3 regions of the Pseudoalteromonas sp. 2CM37A genome follow, and region 3 is predicted to be linked to each of the others. Evidence: predicted binding sites of a transcription regulator. Region 3 holds the regulator's gene; each other region holds the start of a gene.
The links. Region 3 encodes MetJ, which represses methionine synthesis genes. Its sites were predicted from a motif close to TAGACGTCTAGACGTCTA; they were not measured.

Region 1: the regulator MetJ is predicted to act here: its motif matches at 4,899-4,916, upstream of metA (homoserine O-succinyltransferase).
Region 2: the regulator MetJ is predicted to act here: its motif matches at 3,008-3,025, upstream of metK (methionine adenosyltransferase).

The regions. Positions count from the first base shown of each region.
Region 1 covers NZ_JALNTJ010000004.1:376,848-383,523, reverse strand. The annotation lists gene MTF68_RS11815 (AraC family transcriptional regulator) at 1-649, shown strand, start outside; gene MTF68_RS11810 (histone deacetylase) at 672-1,580, opposite strand; gene MTF68_RS11805 (PilZ domain-containing protein) at 1,643-1,999, opposite strand; gene ettA (energy-dependent translational throttle protein EttA) at 2,119-3,792, opposite strand; gene MTF68_RS11795 (porin family protein) at 4,124-4,771, shown strand; gene metA (homoserine O-succinyltransferase) at 4,993-5,940, shown strand; gene MTF68_RS11785 (homocysteine S-methyltransferase family protein) at 5,930-6,676, shown strand, end outside.
Region 2 covers NZ_JALNTJ010000003.1:509,761-516,436, reverse strand. The annotation lists gene raiA (ribosome-associated translation inhibitor RaiA) at 1-80, opposite strand, end outside; gene MTF68_RS09695 (pyrimidine/purine nucleoside phosphorylase) at 259-573, opposite strand; gene tkt (transketolase) at 831-2,822, opposite strand; gene metK (methionine adenosyltransferase) at 3,127-4,278, shown strand; gene MTF68_RS09680 (hypothetical protein) at 4,587-5,129, shown strand; gene MTF68_RS09675 (5-formyltetrahydrofolate cyclo-ligase) at 5,149-5,745, shown strand; gene rpiA (ribose-5-phosphate isomerase RpiA) at 5,783-6,436, shown strand; gene serA (phosphoglycerate dehydrogenase) at 6,446-6,676, shown strand, end outside.
Region 3 covers NZ_JALNTJ010000003.1:64,717-71,392, forward strand. The annotation lists gene priA (primosomal protein N') at 1-1,250, opposite strand, end outside; gene rpmE (50S ribosomal protein L31) at 1,483-1,698, shown strand; gene MTF68_RS07710 (malic enzyme-like NAD(P)-binding protein) at 2,219-3,460, shown strand; gene metJ (met regulon transcriptional regulator MetJ) at 3,522-3,842, opposite strand; gene metB (cystathionine gamma-synthase) at 4,111-5,358, shown strand; gene metL (bifunctional aspartate kinase/homoserine dehydrogenase II) at 5,365-6,676, shown strand, end outside.

The sequences.
Region 1 (6,676 bases), on a different contig from region 3:
TTTTAGTCAGCACTATGTAAGTAATCAGCAATTTTATATTTTTTTAAATGCTGCTACAGGGCTTGATGACGACCTACATAACTACATTTTAGAAATTTACAGTGCTGCGTTTTATAGTTTATTAAAGCGTTTAAGCCCGCACTATCCGCAATGTGAGTTCGACTTTAGCTTTAAGCGACCGCGTCATATTCATCAGTACGAGCAACATTTAGGTTTAAAGCTGCGTTTTGAGCAGCCAACGACTCGTTGGGTTATTAGCAAAACATTACTTCGCCAAGCTAACCCGTACGCCAGCGAATTACGCTTTATGCAAGCACGCGCTCAATTGGCTGTAAAATCTCACGAAAAATACACCTTTATAGAGGCTGTTTGGCGCTATTTACACACTTACAACGAGGTAAGTTTAGAGCAAACCGCCCAGTATTTTGCCATGAGCCCAGCCACGTTTAAACGAAAACTAAAATGCCATAGTATGCGCTTTTCGAGCTTAGTTGATGAGCAAAATAAACATAAAGCCATTTATTTACTTACCTTGCGCGCTAAGTGCAATGAGCAAGTTGCTGAGCGTTTGTCATTTTACGATATTCCTAACTTTAGGCGGGCATTTAAACGTTGGACAGGGTTAACCCCAAGCCAGTTAAAAGTATAAAGCGCACAGGTTAATACTTATTTTAAAAACCAGCAGCCTGCTCAATCACTATTGCATGGCGCTGCGCTAAACGCGTATGGTCTCTGTCGTAGCCGCCACCAATAACACTGGCAATAGCGGTGTTATGTTCAAGGCAGCGCTTAAACACTAAATGGTCACGCTGTTTAATGCCGTCCCAGCTTATATCTAGTTTGCCTAAGCCATCGTCTTGCCAAATATCTACACCCGCATCGTATAGGACTAAATCGGGGTTGAGTTCTTTTAGTAAAAACTGCAGCGTATCATCCACAACGCCTAAGTATTCTGCGTCTTGCATATTGTTAGCAAGGCCTATGTCTAAATCGCTGGGGGATTTTCTAAACGGGAAGTTTTTTTCGCAATGTATAGAGCATGTATACGCATACGGTTGATGCGCAAGCATTGCAGCTGTGCCATCGCCTTGGTGTACGTCTAAATCAAAAATGAGCACGTTGGTCACTTCACCGCTTTGTATTAATGTTTGCGCGGTAAAGGCTAAGTCGTTCACCATACAAAAACCTGAGCCAAAATCAGTGTGTGCATGGTGTGTACCGCCTGCTAAATGACAGGCTAAGCCATACTTTAATGCTAAGCGTGCAGTGTGTAATGTGCCTTGTGGGGCGGTGAATGTACGGTTCATTAGCGGTTGCGACCAAGGTAAGCCAATGCGGCGCATAGCTTTTTCGTCTAGACGGTTATGCCATAAATCGTGAATGTAGTTTTCGCAGTGTACCAGTTCAAGTGGTTCAGGGGAGCCCAAAATAGGCTCTACTAAATTATTACCTGCAATGCCTAAACCTTTAACCTGCTCATATAAATGAGCAAATTTACTCATTACAAATCGGTGCTTAGGGTCAAAGCTAAACGAATAATTACTGTGATAGACCAAAGGTAAGTGAGGGTTTAGGCGCATAACCGTATCAATAATAAAGTTTGCGCTATGGTAATAAACTTAACTAAGGGAGTCTATTGCCGCTATTCAATCAATGAGGCAAGCTCGCGATGAAGTAATTGTTCATCGGCTAAATTAAGTTCAACTAACCGTTTTAAATAGGTAATGCTGTTTATATCTATATGGTGGCAATTAAGGCCGATGTGTTTATCTTCTATGTGGCAAATAAACACCTCCATTTTTATTTCTATATCGCTTTGTGGCAAGGTAAAGCGCAAGGTGGCTTCGCTATTTTTTGTGCCACTAAACGCCGCGCATTTAGTAATGAGTGCGCCATGTAAAGATACATCGAGTAATTTGCATGGGTAGCTCTCTCCTGCAAATTCTAACTGGGCCGCGGTTGAAAAAAGAATACGCGAGAATTGACGTCGATTTTCCATAAAACGAGTTGCCTTTATTGTAATATTTAAATCAAGCATAGCGGGAAATAGCCCATAGCGATAAAAAATGGCATAAAAAAACCCCGCATAAATGCAGGGTTTGTTATATCAGTTAACAATTAACCAATTTTTTTATACTTAATACGCTTAGGTTGTGCAGCTTCTGCGCCTAAGGTCTTTTTAAGCCACTCTTCGTATTCAGTGTAGTTACCATCAAAGAAGTTAATTTGGCCTTCGTCGCGGTAATCTAAAATGTGTGTTGCAATACGGTCAAGGAACCAACGGTCATGCGATATACACATTACACAGCCTGGGAACTCTAAAATAGCGTTCTCAAGGGCGCGTAGTGTTTCAACATCAAGGTCATTGGTTGGCTCATCCAGTAGTACTACGTTACCACCCGCTTTTAAAAGCTTAGCAAGGTGTAAACGGTTGCGCTCACCACCTGATAAGTCTTTTACAAACTTTTGCTGATCGTTACCTTTAAAGTTAAAGCGGCTAACGTATGCACGGCTTGGGAACTCAAAGTTACCAATTTTTAGCACGTCTTGCCCGTCAGATATTTCTTGGAATACAGTTTTGCTTTCGTCCATATTGCCACGGAACTGATCAACCGTTGCAAGCTCTACAGTTTCACCTACGCTAATGCTGCCGCTATCAGGTTGCTCTTCGCCGCTTAGCATTTTAAATAGGGTTGATTTACCCGCGCCATTGGCACCGATAATGCCCACTATCGCGCCTTTTGGCATACTAAAGCTTAAATCGTCGATTAATACGCGATCGCCAAAACTCTTGCGTAAGTTATTAACTTCAAGTACTTGGTCGCCTAAACGCGGACCAGGTGGAATAAATAGCTCGTTAGTTTCGTTACGCTTTTGGTAATCAGACTGCTGTAGCTCACTAAACTGCGCCATACGCGCTTTAGACTTAGCTTGGCGACCTTTAGGGTTTGAACGCACCCACTCAAGCTCTTGAGCAATTGATTTTTGACGTGCTTTTTCAGATTTTTGCTCTTGTTGTAAGCGCGCATCTTTTTGCTCAAGCCAAGAAGAGTAGTTACCTTCCCACGGAATACCTTCACCACGGTCAAGCTCTAGTATCCAGCCAGCTACATTATCAAGGAAGTAACGGTCATGCGTTACCGCCACAACAGTGCCTTCGTAATCATGTAAGAAGCGCTCAAGCCAAGCAACCGACTCAGCATCTAAGTGGTTAGTAGGCTCATCGAGAATAAGCATATCTGGTTTTTCGAGTAATAAACGACAAATAGCAACACGGCGGCGCTCACCACCTGAAAGGTGCTCAATTTTAGCATCCCACTCAGGTAAACGAAGTGCATCTGCAGCGCGTTCTAAAACGTTATCGATGTTGTGACCATCGTGCGCTTGAATGATTGCTTCAAGCTCGCCTTGCTCTTTTGCTAGGGCGTCAAAGTCAGCGTCTTCCATTGCGTACTCGTTGTACACTTCGTCAAGGCGGTTAAGGGCATGTTTTACTTCGCCAACAGCTTCTTCAACTATTTCGCGTACTGTTTTGCTTTCGTCCAGTACTGGCTCTTGCGGTAAGTAACCAATTTTAGTACCAGGTTGAGGGCGGGCTTCACCTTCAAAGTCTTGGTCAACACCGGCCATAATGCGAAGTAATGTAGATTTACCAGCACCATTTAAACCTAGCACACCAATTTTAGCGCCAGGGAAAAAGTGCAACGAAATATCTTTTAAAATTGTGCGCTTAGGTGGCACAACTTTAGATACTCGACTCATCGAGAATATAAACTTATCAGGTAAAACCATGGAGGAAAGCCTTCAAATAATAATAAAAATTTCAATGTTGTATTGTAGTGGCTCACGGGTGAAACAGTCAACGAGTGGCGTATAGAACAATACGCTAATCTAAACGGTACTTTATTTTCTTGCCCATTTAAAACACCACTATGACAGGATTTCTATTGTGTAAAATTCTGTAATCTATTGTTTTATATTGTTCAAACACATTTTATTTTTAACAAAAGTGGTACAGTATATTTACAAGCTGTAAAGTATAAGCAAATTATACAGACAGACCACTCTTAGTCGTTGTAAAACATCGCATAATTAAATATTACAAAGGTTTAAAGGAATGAACATGAAAACAGTTACAAAGTTAGGGGCATTACTTTTAGGTTTATACTCATTTTCGAGCCAAGCAGACATACTCCAGGTAAATGGTTATTACCAAGGAGTAGGGATAGGGTCTACGCAAATTGATGTATACGAGAGTGATAGCATACGATTTACAACACTATACGGCCAGTTTGGCTATCAGTTTTCGCGATACTTTGCGATAGAAGGTCGTGTAGGTTTTGGTTTAAATGACGAATCAACGCCTCTAAATGGGCTTGTTTATACTCAAAACCCGCAGGATGGTTCGTTAACCTCAGAATCTATTAAGAGCGAAATTGACTCAAGCCTTGATTTGCAAACAAGTATATTTGTGAAAGCTAATTATCCCATTTCAATTCGGGCAGATGTGTTTTTATTTGGTGGCTATGGTAGAAATAAATTAAGTTACAATGAAGGTGAAATAAGAAACCTTGCAGAATCAATAACTGGCTCAGATACAAATTCTACGTTAATCACTGAGCAAAATTATGACGAAGGCGGTGTAACGTACGGTACTGGGATTGACTATAGGTTAACTCAACGCTGGCAAGTAAGCGCTGAGTACCAATATTTTGATACAGACAAAGGTGATATTTACGCTCTTAATTTATCTGTAAATTATCGTTTTTAATTGAAATAGCGCTACTGGTTTTAGTAGCGCTACCTCAATACAGTTAAACAAAATATTTCAATATAAATGCATTCCTCCTGATCTATAACTTTTTGTAAATCTGATAAAATCATGAATAAATTTCATTTAGACATCTATACATCTAGAGGTTGATATTTTTAGCGTACTGTTCATAATGAGAGCGTATAAATTCTCGGTTTTTATGAGTAGGAGTAAAAAATATGCCAATTACAGTGAAAGACGAGCTACCGGCTATTGCCCGTTTACGTGAAGAAAACGTGTTTGTAATGCCAAAAAGTCGCGCAAAAACGCAAGAAATTCGTCCTATGCGTTTGGCTATTTTAAATTTAATGCCTAATAAAGTAGAAACCGAAGTGCAGTTTATTCGTTTGCTTGCTAATTCTCCTTTACAAGTAAATGTAGAGCTACTGCGCCTAGATACGCACCGTAGCAGTAGCAATTCAGAAGAGCACCTAGATACCTTTTACCGTTATTTTTCAGAAGTGAAAGACAATAACTACGATGCGTTAATTGTTACCGGCGCGCCACTCGCACACCTTGAATACGACGATGTAGCCTACTGGGATGAGCTAAAAGTGATTATTGATTGGGCAGAGCAGCACGTTACCTCTACGCTGTTTTCGTGCTGGGCGGCGCATGCTGCGCTGTATCACCGTTACAATTTAAAACGCGATTTAAAAGAAGATAAACTATGTGGCGTGTTTACTCACCAGTGTTACTTTGATCATGGGGCACTTACTCGTGGCTTCGACGACAACTTTTTAGTGCCGCACTCACGTTATGGCCACATAGATATAAATAAAATAAATGCCTGCGACGATATAGTGGTATTGGCAGGCTCTGAAAAAGTAGGCGCTTACTTAATGAAAAATAAGTCGGGCAGCCAAGTGTTTATAACCGGCCACCCAGAATACGATGCCGACACATTAAAAGCAGAGTACGAGCGCGATTTACAAAAAAGTCCTGATGCGCCAAAACCCGAAAACTATTTTCCAGATAACGATGCAAGCAAAAAGCCGTCAAAAACGTGGCAAAGCCATGCTTTTTTGCTGTTTTCGAACTGGTTAAATTACTACGTGTACCAAACGACCCCTTATGATATTAATTTAGTTAGCCAAGATGTGAGGACTAACAACTATGCAGAATAACGTGCAAAACAATAATAAACACAGCGAATTAAGCGCTGCATTAAAAGAGCGTATTTTAATTTTAGATGGCGCCATGGGCACCATGATCCAAACTCACAAGCTTGAAGAAGAAGACTACCGAGGCGAGCGCTTTAAAGACTGGCACGTACTAATTAAAGGCAATAACGATTTATTAAGCCTTACAAAACCTGAGTTAATTGCCAATATACACCGCAGCTTTTTAGCCGCCGGTGCAGACATTATTGAAACCAATACCTTTAACTCAACCACCATTTCGATGGAAGATTACGACATGGCAAGCATAAGCCGTGAGGTAAACTTAGAGTCGGCCAAACTCGCACGCGCAATATGTGACGAGTTCACCGCTAAAAACCCAGAAAAACCACGCTATGTAGCCGGTGTGTTAGGGCCAACCTCTAAAACCTGCTCAATTTCGCCAGATGTAAACGACCCAGGCTATCGCAATATTACCTTTGATAAGCTGGTTACTGCCTATGTTGAGTCTACCCTTGCATTAATGGAAGGCGGCGCTGATTTAATACTTATCGAAACCATATTCGACACCCTAAATGCAAAAGCTGCCTCATTCGCAGTAGAAGAAGCATTTGAGCAAGCAGGGCGCACATTACCCGTAATGATCTCGGGCACAATTACCGATGCCTCTGGGCGTACGCTTTCGGGGCAAACCACCGAAGCATTTTATAACTCTATTCGCCATATTAAGCCGCTTTCTATA
Region 2 (6,676 bases), 450 kb from region 3:
ATTTTTGAAAACTTCTCGTTGATATGCTCTCTAATAGAGTTAGTAACGTCTACATGGTGACCAGAAAGATTAATTTTCATAGGGTATCCTTTTATTTGTTACCTCATAAATAGTATTGGGGGCTATTTAGATTAACACAAGGAAAAAGCACTGATTTTTGAAATTAATTTGTTACTTAAACTGATTTAAATTATAAGTTGTGCAAAGTTTATGCAAAGCCCATAAAGTATGGGCTTTCAGACGTCTAGCCTTTAGCGTTTAGTCTGTGTACGAACAGCAATAGTCAGCAAAATCACTCACTTTTACTTTAAAGCTAACATTGGCATCAACGTTAAATGATTCGCCCGCGATAAATGTTTTCCACTGCGTTTCGCCAGGTAATAAAATATCCCATTGGCCGCCTAACAGCTCCATGAGTTCTTTTTTGCTTGTATCAAATACAAATTCGCCTGGTTGCATAAAGCCTAGCGTTTTGGTTGTGCCATCGTTAAATACCACGGTACGGCTTGATACTTTACCGTCAAAATACACGTTCGCTTTTTTAATTACGCTTACATTTTCAAACTGAGACATCCTCACTCCTGTTGTATTATTTTATTTAATCGGCCACCACCTTGCCTGATAGGTCATAGCCTTGCAAGAAAAGCGCTGTGAAAATTACTCATCTGAAATTCAAGCTCAAAAGGCTTTAAGCCAAAAAAGTACTACGTATTACAAGCAGTGTGATTGAAGTATCTTAAGGCTACTACGCCACTTTATAACTCAGTCAGCAAACAAAAAAGCCCGCCCTGTTTTACACAGGGCGGGCTTTTAAATATTAAAGCTAACGGTTAAAACAACGCGTTTGCTTTATTTACAATGTTCTCTACTGTAAAGCCAAAGTACTCAAACAGCTCACCAGCAGGTGCCGACTCACCAAAGGTAGTCATACCTACTACTGCACCATTTAGGCCTACGTACTTGTACCAGTAATCAGCAATACCTGCTTCTACTGCTACGCGGCGTGTAACGGCTGCCGGTAGTACGCTTTCTTTGTACTGTGCGCTTTGCTCTTCAAATACATCAGTACATGGCATAGATACAACACGTACCTTTTTACCTTGGCTGCGTAGCTCTGTTGCAGAGTCTTGTGCTAGTTGCACCTCAGAACCTGTTGCAATAATAATTAGCTCTGGCTCGCCGTCACAGCTAAGGATGTAACCACCCTTTTTAACATCTGCTAATTGCTGAGCGTCACGCGCTTGTTGCTCAAGGCCTTGGCGAGTAAAGATAAGTGATGTAGGACCATCTTTACGCTCAATAGCTTGTTGCCATGCAATTGCCGACTCAACTTGGTCACACGGGCGCCAGTTGTATAAGTTTGGCGTTAAACGCATGCTAGCAATTTGCTCTACCGGTTGGTGAGTTGGACCATCTTCACCTAGGCCGATTGAATCGTGCGTGTAAACAAAAATGCTTGGTTGCTTCATTAGTGCAGCCATACGTACCGCATTTTTTGCGTATTCAACAAACATTAAGAACGTTGCACCGTAAGGAATAAAGCCTTTATGAAGGGCAATACCATTCATAATTGCCGACATACCAAACTCACGTACACCGTAGTAAACGTAGTTACCGCTTGCATCGTCTGCAGTTAGCCCTTTAGAGCCATCCCAAATTGTTAAGTTTGAGCCAGCTAAATCGGCTGAGCCACCCATGAATTCTGGTAATAACGGGCCAAATGCATTTAATGCATTTTGCGACGCTTTACGAGATGCAGGATTTGCAGGGTTTGCTTGTAGTTGCTCTATGTATGCTTGAGATTTTTCAGCCCAATCGCCTGGAAGTTCGTTGTTAATACGGCGCTTATATTCAGCTGCAAGCTCTGGGTATGCTTTTGCGTATGCTGCAAATTTTTCGTCCCAGCTAGATTCAAGCTGTTGACCTTTTTCTTTGCTATCCCACTGTGCGTAAATATCATCAGGGATTTCAAATGCACCACCAGACCAGCCTAAAAATTCGCGAGACGCTGTAATTTCGTCATCACCTAATGGCGCGCCGTGACAATCGTGGCTACCAGATTTATTAGGTGAACCGTAACCAATCACTGTTTTACAACAAATTAGTGATGGTTTGTCAGTAACACTTTGAGCCTCTGCTATTGCAGCACTAACAGCATCGCTGTCGTGGCCATCAACGTCACTTATTACATGCCAGCCGTACGCTTTAAAGCGTGCTGGTGTATCGTCGCTAAACCAACCTTCAACTTCACCATCGATTGAAATACCGTTGTCATCCCAAAAAGCCACTAACTTGCCAAGGCCTAATGTGCCAGCAAGTGAACATGCTTCATGAGAAATACCTTCCATTAAACAACCATCACCCATAAATGCATATGTGTAGTGATCAACAATGTCGTGGCCTTCACGGTTAAATTGTGCGGCAAGCGCTTTTTCAGCAATCGCCATACCTACCGCGTTTGTGATCCCCTGACCTAGTGGACCCGTAGTAGTTTCAATTCCCGGTGCATAACCGTACTCAGGGTGGCCTGGCGTTTTAGAATGCATTTGACGGAAGTTTTTAATTTCATCAAGTGGTAAGTCGTAACCAGTTAGGTGCAATAGAGAATAGATAAGCATTGAACCGTGGCCATTTGAAAGAATAAATCTGTCACGGTCAGCCCACTCTGGATTAGTTGGATTATGCTTTAGATAATCGCGCCATAATACTTCTGCGATATCGGCCATGCCCATAGGGGCTCCAGGGTGGCCAGATTTGGCCTTTTGTACTGCGTCCATTGACAAGACGCGAATAGCATTTGCAAGTTCTTTGCGAGATGGCATGAATTCTCCTACCTTTATGTGTATTTGCGCGGGTACTTATGTGTTCGTTAATACCCTTAAGTAACTTAAGAGCTGTTATAGCAACCATTCTTACTTAATGTGGGTGCAGTGTGCAATTAAAAACCCCATAAAAATGGGCTATTATGAATATTTTTTAAGACCAAAAAGTTATTACTCATTTTATTTAGACGTCTAGGCGTAAAAACACTATGCAAGGTGTTTTGTTTTAGATAAAATACGCCCCTTAATTTTTTAGCGCTAATACCGACGTTTGTGAAGCGCAATATTTGTGAGCAGAAATACAATGGCAAAACATTTATTTACTTCTGAATCTGTTTCTGAAGGTCATCCGGATAAAATCGCCGATCAAATCTCTGATGCGGTACTTGATGCTATCCTAGAGCAAGACTCTCATGCCCGTGTTGCGTGCGAAACTTACGTAAAAACAGGTATGGTTATGGTTGGCGGTGAAATTACCACTAGCGCATGGGTTGATATTGAAGAAATTACACGTAAAACAGTACGTGAAATTGGCTACACGCATTCAGACATGGGTTTCGATGCAGACTCGTGTGCAATTTTAAACACAATTGGTAAGCAGTCTCCTGATATTAACCAAGGTGTTGACCGTACTAGCCCAGAAGAACAAGGTGCTGGCGACCAAGGCCTTATGTTTGGTTATGCATGTAACGAAACAGAAGTACTAATGCCTGCGCCAATTACTTACTCACACCGTTTAGTACAGCGCCAAGCGCAAGTACGTAAAAGCGGCGAGCTTAACTGGTTACGCCCAGATGCAAAATCTCAAGTAACTTTTGCATACGAAAACGGCAAGCCAGTAGGTATTGATGCAGTTGTGCTTTCTACTCAGCACGCTGAAGAAATTTCGCAAAATGACTTAGTAGAAGCCGTGATGGAAACCATCATTAAGCCGGTACTTCCTGCCGAGCTTATTACTAGCGCGACTAAATTTTTCATTAACCCAACGGGTCGTTTTGTAATTGGCGGACCTATGGGCGACTGTGGTTTAACAGGTCGTAAAATCATCGTAGATACATACGGTGGTATGGCACGTCACGGTGGTGGTGCTTTCTCAGGTAAAGATCCATCAAAAGTTGACCGCTCAGCTGCATACGCTGCACGTTACGTAGCTAAAAACGTAGTGGCTGCAGGCCTTGCTGATAAGTGTGAGCTACAAGTATCTTACGCAATTGGTGTAGCAGAGCCTACCTCTATCAGCGTTGAAACCTTTGGTACAAGCAAGCTTGAAGAAGGTCGTTTAATTGAGCTTATCCGTGAGCACTTTGACCTACGCCCTTACGGCTTAATTCAAATGCTTGATTTAGAGCGCCCAATTTACCAACCAACAGCGGCATACGGTCACTTTGGTCGTGACGAATTCCCATGGGAACGTACAGATAAAGCAGACGCACTTCGCGCAGCTGCTGGCCTTTAAGCCAAAATGCATTAAATAATAAACGGCCCTTTTAAGGGCCGTTTTTATATCTAAAGCAAAGGCTAATTATACTATTTATATCAATTGCATTAATTTAGTTGTTTATCGTAGCACCCAATAAATAGTGCAATAACAAAGGAATTTACGGCGTACAGTTATTTTATATAAATAATTTTAACGCAGTCAGTGCGCTATTTAATACGCTAAACTAATCGTGTTTTGAATTAAATTGGTATTAGCTAGCCCTCGAATTTCGTACGGTTTTAGGTATATACTCTTTGCATAATAAAAGCTTAAGGGATAAGTAAATGGCCAATAATTTTCGCGTTATGTTTGTAGGGCTCGCCGAGGGCACTGAGGCTAAAACGGCCTGCGTAAATTTAGCAAGTAAGCTAAAAACGTCTGAAGATAAAGTAACTCAGTTTTTTAATGGCAAAGCACTCTTTGCACCTAGCAATAAAGACAAAGCCTTAAAGCAGGCCAAATTACTGGCAAGCCTAGGCATTAAAAGTAAGTTACAAGCCACAGGTGAGCTACCCACTCAAAGCCCTAGCGCAGCTAGTCAGCGCGATGAACGGATTTTTGATGCCCTTGATTACATAACGAGTAGTCTGATCCGCCTAGAAGAAAAGCTAGAAGAGCTAGAACAAAGGCTTCCAACCAATGAGCTAAAAAGCCCTACAGACGAAAACGATGAGTGGCAAGAAGATGATCTTATGCTTGACGAGCAGCTCGATGAACCCGTTAAAACGCGTAGCAATACTTTGTTATATTCACTGATTGCCACTGCCGTTTTACTACTTATTGTGCTTGCTGTTTACTTAGCTTTTCCTGATTTAGTGTCTAATTAATCAAAGGTGCGTAATTACAATGAGCAATAAACGTACACACATACGCCAATCTATTCGCCAATTACGCAATAATCTATCAAAAAAACAGCAAGAAAAAGCCGCAGCACAGTTAAAGTTGAATTTTACTCAACAGCTAAATAGCGATAAAACAGCCTCAAAAAAACATATAGCCATTTACTTTAGTAACGATGGAGAATTAGATACATCATTGTTAATTAATGAGTTATGGCAACAAGGCCACACCCTTTACTTACCCGTTATACACCCATTTAATGGGGCTACTTTGCTGTTTCAACGCTATGAAAAAAACTCACCCATGAGGGCAAATCGCTATGGTATCTTGGAGCCTAAGCTGAACTGCTCTCAAATATGCCCATTAACTGATTTAGATTACTTACTGATGCCACTTGTAGCATTTGATAATCAAGGTAATCGATTAGGAATGGGGGGTGGATTTTACGATAAAACACTGGCGCAATTACACGCTTACAATTGGCAAAAACCGCAACTTATAGGCTTAGCACACAGCTGCCAAAAAGTAGATGCACTGCCAATTGAATCGTGGGATGTCCCACTTAAAACCATTATTACTCCCGATAAAATTTATCACTGGTAATAAACACCCACTACACATTTGAAATATGAGCATAACAATGACGCAAGACGAATTAAAAAAAGCAGCTGCGTGGGCTGCACTCGAGTTTGTAAAAGAAAACACCATTGTTGGTGTGGGGACAGGCTCTACCGTAAATCATTTTATTGATGCCCTAGGCACAGTAAAAGACACCATAACGGGTGCGGTATCTAGCTCTGAGGCTTCAACAGCGCGTTTACACGCGTTAGGTATTGAAGTGTTTGAGCTAAACGATGTAGATGCTCTTGATGTATACGTAGACGGCGCAGATGAAATTAATGCCCAAAACGAAATGATCAAAGGCGGCGGCGCAGCACTTACCCGCGAAAAAATAGTTGCAGCCGTTGCAAAACAATTTGTTTGTATTGTTGATGACACAAAATTAGTAGATACATTGGGTGACTTCCCGCTTCCGGTAGAAGTTATACCCATGGCACGCAGCTACGTAGCGCGTGAATTATTAAAACTTGGTGGCGACCCTGTGTACCGCCAAGGCGTAGTAACCGATAACGGTAACGTTATTTTAGATGTACACAATTTAAGTATTAGTAATGCCAAACAACTTGAAACACAAATTAATTCAATTGTTGGCGTAGTTACCAACGGCCTATTTGCGATGCGCGGCGCTGATAAAGTGATTATCGGCACTAAAAATGGGCCACAAATTAAATAGGATGAGGTTATGAGTAAGGTATCGTTAGCAAAAGACAAAATTAAAATTCTCTTGCTTGAAGGTGTTCACCAAAGCGCAGTAGAAACGCTTAAACGTAATGGTTACAGCAACATCGACTACGTAAAAACATCGCTACCTGAGGACGAACTTAAAGAGCGTATTAAAGATGTGCACTTTGTAGGGCTTCGTTCTCGTACTCATATTAACCAAGCAGTTTTAGACTCAGCTGAAAAGCTAGTA
Region 3 (6,676 bases):
CGGTTTAAATGTTGGCGCATAGTGGCAAGACTTGCGTGTGCAATACCCGCTTGGTCGGGCTGGCCTTTCATATCGAGCAACATAAACTGATTATCGGTTGCAGTTTGTGCGCGCTCTGTAAGGCTTAAAAGTTGGTATTTGTTGTTTATAGCTTTGTGCAGTGTTTCGAGCGCAGGGGTGGCACTGCCTAAAATAAGCGGTATTTTGTGCTGAAATGCCCGATAAGCTGCTAAATCGCGTGCGTGGTAGCGTAAGGTATCCTGCTGTTTAAATGAAGAGTCATGCTCTTCATCAACCACTATCATTCCTAACTTTAAAAAAGGTAGAAAAATACTCGAACGGGTACCTATTACAATTGCGCAGCTGCCTTTTTCGCAAAAACGCCATGTTTGCAAGCGTTCGTTATCGGTTAGGGCAGAGTGCCATAGCATAATTGGCGTATCGGGAAAGCGACGACGAAATCGGTTAACAGTTTGTGGTGTTAAGCCTATTTCAGGCACCAAAACCAAGGCTTGCTCGCCACGTTTAAGGACTTCTTCTAGGCATTGTAAATATACTTCGGTTTTACCACTGCCTGTTACACCTTCTAATAAAAAGCTCTTAAAGCCAACACTTTGATTTATTGTAGTGCATGCTACGGCTTGCTCTTTATTAAGTACTGGCTTGGTGCCGACCGTGGGTGCAACGCTTTGCCATTGATTATCATGCTCAATGCTTTGGGTTATAAGCTCTTTATCTATTAGGGCATCTATTGTTTTTTTACTAAAGCCGAGCGCTTTTAGCTCGGTTACCGACGACTTACCCGATTGTGCGAGTTGCTTTAATAAATTTAACTGAGTTTTCGCTTTTAACGACGGAACCTTTGCGCCTTTTTCGGTAAGGCTAACCATGTTAATGCTAGTTTTATCTGGGTTCTCACCTTGGCGAAGCGCACCTGGCAGTGCAATGTGTATGGTTTCGCCGAGCGGATAGCAATAATAGCGTGCAGTAAAGCTAAGCAGTTCTAAATGCTGTGATGATAAAATAGGGGTTTGGTCAATAACCTCAGTAACCGCTTTAATTTTGTTATCTGGCACGTCGGTATGCGTTTTAAGAGCAAGAACAACCGCTACTTTCTTTTGATTGCCAAAAGGCACTAAAACACGCATCCCTGGCATAATAGGCGCCGAGGGCGAGATGAGTTGTTCATCTATTTTATAATCAAAGGTGCGTGGTAACGGAACTTTAATAGCAACTTCAACAAAACGCATAACAACTCATGTGATAAAGGGTAATAGCTTAATGTACTAAAAATAAGGCTAAAAACCTACATAGAAATGGATGCGGTAGCGCTGGTTGGTTACTTTTTTGGCAAAAAGTGTAATTAAAGCTTGTGTGGGGCAAGCTAGTTGGATAAAATCCGCGGCCTATAAATTTGTTTTAACGACGTATGGTGCCAGACTTCGGGTTTGGAGAGCGATGCGGCCTTAACTAGAGGTTCCTATGAAAGAAGGTATTCACCCTAAGTACGAAGCAATTTCTGCAACATGTTCATGCGGAAACAAATTCGAAACTCGTTCTACTCTTTGTAAAGACATTCACCTAGACGTATGTTCTGCGTGTCACCCGTTTTACACTGGTAAGCAAAAGATTTTAGACACTGGCGGCCGTGTTGATCGCTTCAACAAGCGCTTCGGTGCACTTAGCAGCAAGAAGTAATTATTGCTGTTTAGTAAAAAAAGCACCTTCGGGTGCTTTTTTTGTGCCTAAAAATCATCATTTTTACTAAAAAATCACCGATTGTTGCCGTACTACGTGTGCATAACTATTTCCTGTTCTTATTCTGAATATGCATAAACCTTTGCAGACAAACTCTCAATTCTTCTCTATATTTTTTATACGTTAATTTTTAACCAAGCTGCTAAAAGTGCTTATCGTGGCGATATTTGTTTTTAACGGTGATAAACGCGCCATATTGGTGCATTTTACTATTTTACTATTCTGCTATTTTACAAAAATATTGGCAGGGTAAAATGAACCTCAAAAAGCACTTTTTGAATGAATTTTTATTTGTTTAATATTGATAACTTTTAGCGAAGTTGCTGATAAATCACTTAAAATTAACGGATATAGCATATAACAGGATAGACCTGATATTGCTTGGAATTTAAAAATAATAAGAGTATCTTAGCCCCATACTCCCTCTCACTTAACTTAAATTGCAGGATACCATCGCGTTATGTCAGATTTTCGTGAACAAGCATTACACTACCACTCTCACCCCGTTCCAGGCAAAATCAGCATTGAGCTAACAAAACCAGCCGAAACGGTGCAAGACTTAGCATTAGCATACAGCCCTGGTGTTGCAGAGCCTGTGCGCGAAATTGCAGCAGACCCAGCCAATGCATATAAATATACCGGTAAAGGTAATATGGTTGCGGTGATCAGTAATGGTACGGCAATTTTAGGTTTGGGTAATTTAGGGCCATTAGCCTCTAAACCTGTTATGGAAGGTAAGGCGCTTTTATTTAAACGTTTTGCTGGCTTAGATTCTATTGATATTGAAGTTAAGCATCGCACCACCGAAGACTTTATAAATACAGTGGCTAATATTGCCGATACGTTTGGTGGTATTAACTTAGAAGATATTAAAGCGCCAGAGTGTTTTGAAATTGAAAAAGCACTTATTGAGCGTTGCAGTATTCCGGTTTTTCATGATGACCAACACGGTACCGCTATTGTAACTGCGGCAGGTATGCTTAACGCCTTAGAAGTGCAGGGCAAATCAATAGAAGATGCCATTATTGTATGTTTAGGTGCAGGCGCTGCAGCGGTTGCTTGTATGGAGCTGTTAATTAAGTGTGGTGCACTACGCGAACATATTTATATGCTAGACCGCAAAGGGGTTATTCATACTCGCCGCGATGACTTAAACGAATACAAACAGCTTTTTGCTAACAATACAGATAAGCGTACTCTACAAGATGTAATTGCTGATGCTGATGTGTTTGTAGGTGTATCGGGTCCTAACTTACTTGCACCTGAAGATCTAAAACTAATGGCTGATAAGCCAGTGGTGTTTGCATGTTCAAACCCAGATCCTGAAATTGCACCTGAGCTTGCGCACAGTGCACGTAAAGACTTAATTATGGCAACGGGGCGTTCTGATTTCCCTAACCAAGTTAATAATGTTTTATGTTTCCCGTTTATTTTCCGTGGTGCACTTGATGTGCGTGCAAGCGCAATTAACGATGAAATGAAAATAGCCGCTGTTGAAGCTATTCGTAGTATTGCTAAAGAGCCAGTGCCTGAGCAAGTATTAAAAGCAGCGGGTGTAGAAAAGCTCGAATTTGGTGCAGACTACATTATTCCTAAACCGATGGACCCGCGTTTATTACCACGTATAGCCAAGGCGGTTGCTATTGCTGCTGTTGAATCGGGCGTGGCACAAATTGACTTACCGGAAAATTATATGGCGTAATATATAGCGCTTAAACAAAAAAACCTCAGCATGCTGAGGTTTTTTTGTTTAAAAAGACGTTTTATTCTTCGTCTAAAATAGGCACTTCTAAACCCATTTCTTGCATTATTTTTTTAACTTCTTCAGGTACTTTTTCTGCGTTATCTTTACGTAGGTCATCATCATTAGGTAATGGCTGGCCTGTAAAGGCATGCAAAAACGCTTCGCATAGTAACTCGCTATTTGTTGCATGACGCAGGTTGTTTATTTGACGACGTGTACGCTCATCAGTTAATACTTTTAATACATTTAGCGGGATCGAAACGGTGATCTTTTTAACTTGCTCTGATTTTTTCCCGTGTTCTGCGTATGGGTGAATATACTCACCATTCCATTTAGCCATAAGATGTATCGTTGCCTCAGATTATTAATTTCTCACACGGCGTAAAAAGCGTGTAAATATGCGTGAAATTCTATCGTTTTAAAAAAGATAGTCAAATAATAGATAGCAATCTATCTTAATAAGCTGGCTGTAATAGTAAATACAGCTTTCTTGAAGTTTTACGCGTCTGTTATTTTTAGCCATCTAGAGCTTTAAAAGCTTTGACTTATTATAATGGATAACTTACTCTTTTAGACGTCTAAACTTCCAAATTAATCAGGTGACGAATATGAGCGAAAAAAACAAAGCAACCATTGCTGTTCGAAATGGGGTTGATGCCGATAAACATCATGGCGCCGTTGTACCGCCAATTTATTTATCGACGACTTATTCGTTTGCCGATTTTGATACTAAGCGCGCATACGACTATGGACGCAGTGGTAATCCTAATCGCGATATTTTAGCTGACACTCTAGCAGAGCTTGAAGGTGGCGCACGCGGAATTATTACTGCTACGGGCATGGCAGCAGTGCACTTAGCCACACAGTTATTAAATAACAATGATACATTGGTTATTCCTCACGATTGTTATGGCGGTAGCTACCGTTTATTTACGTCGTTAGAAAAGCGCGGCTTGCTTAAACTTAAAGTGCTTGATTTAACTAAACCAGAAAGCCTAGAACAAATTTTAACCATTAAACCTAAATTAATTTGGATAGAAACACCAAGTAACCCTGTGCTGCGCCTAACGGATATTAAAGCCGTGACGGATATAGCAAAACAGTGCGGTGCATTAGTGGCCGCCGATAACACCTTTTTATCACCGGCATTACAAAACCCAATTAAGTTTGGCGTAGATATTGTTGTGCACTCAACCACTAAATATATAAACGGCCATTCTGATGTTGTAGGCGGTGCAGTTGTTGCTGCTACACAAGAGCTTGGTGATGAGCTTGCTTGGTGGGCCAATAACATTGGTATTACCGGCGCACCATTTGATAGCTATTTAACGTTACGTGGTTTACGTACTTTAAATGTGCGTTTAAAACAGCACCAAGAAAATGCCCTGGCAATTGCTAAATACCTAGAAAGCTCTGAGTATGTTAGCCAAGTTTACTACCCAGGCCTTGAATCGCATCCTCAACATGCACTTGCTAAAGCCCAACAGCTTGGGTTTGGCGGTATGGTTAGTTTTGATATTAAAGGCGATGTGGATGATGCTGCGGCGTTTTTAACAAGCCTTAAAGAATTTAGCTTAGCAGAATCGTTAGGTGGGGTTGAGAGTTTAATTTGTCATCCTGCGACCATGACTCACGCAGGTATGGAAGCTCAAGCACGTTTAGAGGCGGGTGTGGGCGATACGCTAATTCGTATTTCGGTCGGTATTGAAGATGTAGAAGACCTACTGGCTGATTTTGAACGTGTATTTAACCTAGTTAAACCTGGGCAAAATAAAAATGTAGGGCGTGTTGGTAAAGCTGCGGGCAATGCCAATGGTGATGTAAAGCAGCAGGCTGCTCATCCAGCTTTGTGGTGATTGAGTATGGTAAAAAGTGTACATAAATTTGGCGGCTCGAGCTTAAGCTCGGGCGAGCGCTATCAAAGTGTGGCAAAAATAATTATTGGCCACACACAGCCTGGCGATTGCGTGGTTGTATCTGCTGCGGGTAAAACCACCGATACATTGGTTTCTCTGTGGCAAAGTTATCAACAACAAGATAAGCAAGCTGTGGCTGATATTTTGCTGCAATTGAGTAATCACCAAACAGCATTAATTGAAGAGTTATTACAAGCCGATGCTAAACACACGGCTTTAGCTGTGTTAGCGCAAGAGCTAAGTGATGTAGCGGAGCAAGCCAGCAAGCAGCAGTTGCAAGAGGCGGCCTTACTGGCGCATGGTGAGCTGTGGTCTGCGCGATTATTGGCAGCCTATTTAACGCAATTAAACATTCAAGCGTGTGCTCATGATGCTAGAGCGCTGTTTAGTGTAACAAGCGGGGAGCTTTTGCATGCGCAAAACAAACAGCAATGCAGCCAAGTTATTGATGCAAATAAAATTAACGTAGTAACAGGGTTTATCGCAGCAAGTGCTGATGGTAAAACAGTTACGCTTGGGCGCAATGGCAGTGATTACAGCGCCACCTTATTAGCCAATTATTGCGACGCACAAAATGTATGTATTTGGACTGATACGCCAGGGGTATTTAGTGCTGACCCACGAAAAGTTGAAAAGGCGATTAAGTACAACAAGGTGTGCCGTGAACAAGCTAACTTATTAGCTCGATTGGGTAACCCTGTTTTACATGCTAAAACGCTTTCGCCTTTAAAAAACAGTAATATTAAACTGGCTGTACGTAGTAGTTTTGATGTGCAAACTGCCCCTACCGATATTGTAAAACAAGGCAAAGCTAAGCAAAAACGTTTTATTACTACATTACAAAACGTTGATTTACTGCTCGTTGAAGGCCTTAACGCGGGTGAAGTGGCGCATGTTAGCCAGCTTATTCAGCACAGCCTTCATCATTTTATACATAACGGGGATACATACTTAGTTGTGCCCGCGGGTGCAACGCATCAAGTAGTGAGTTATTTTGCTGGGCGAGCAAATATAAGCGAGTCTAATTTAAATGGCTGCGCGGTGGTTGCGCCTACGCAAGATGTTTACACACTAAGTACATTAGCGGCTGAGGTTTTAAATCAGCAAAGTATTCACCCTCGTTTTATTCATCAAGATACAGGCTATACATTGCTGTTAACGGATCAGTTAATAGAAAGCGATGTACTTAGTTTATTGCACGAAAAATTAATTAATAAAGGCCAAGAAGTTGCCCTGGTTGTGGCTGGCTTAGGTAATG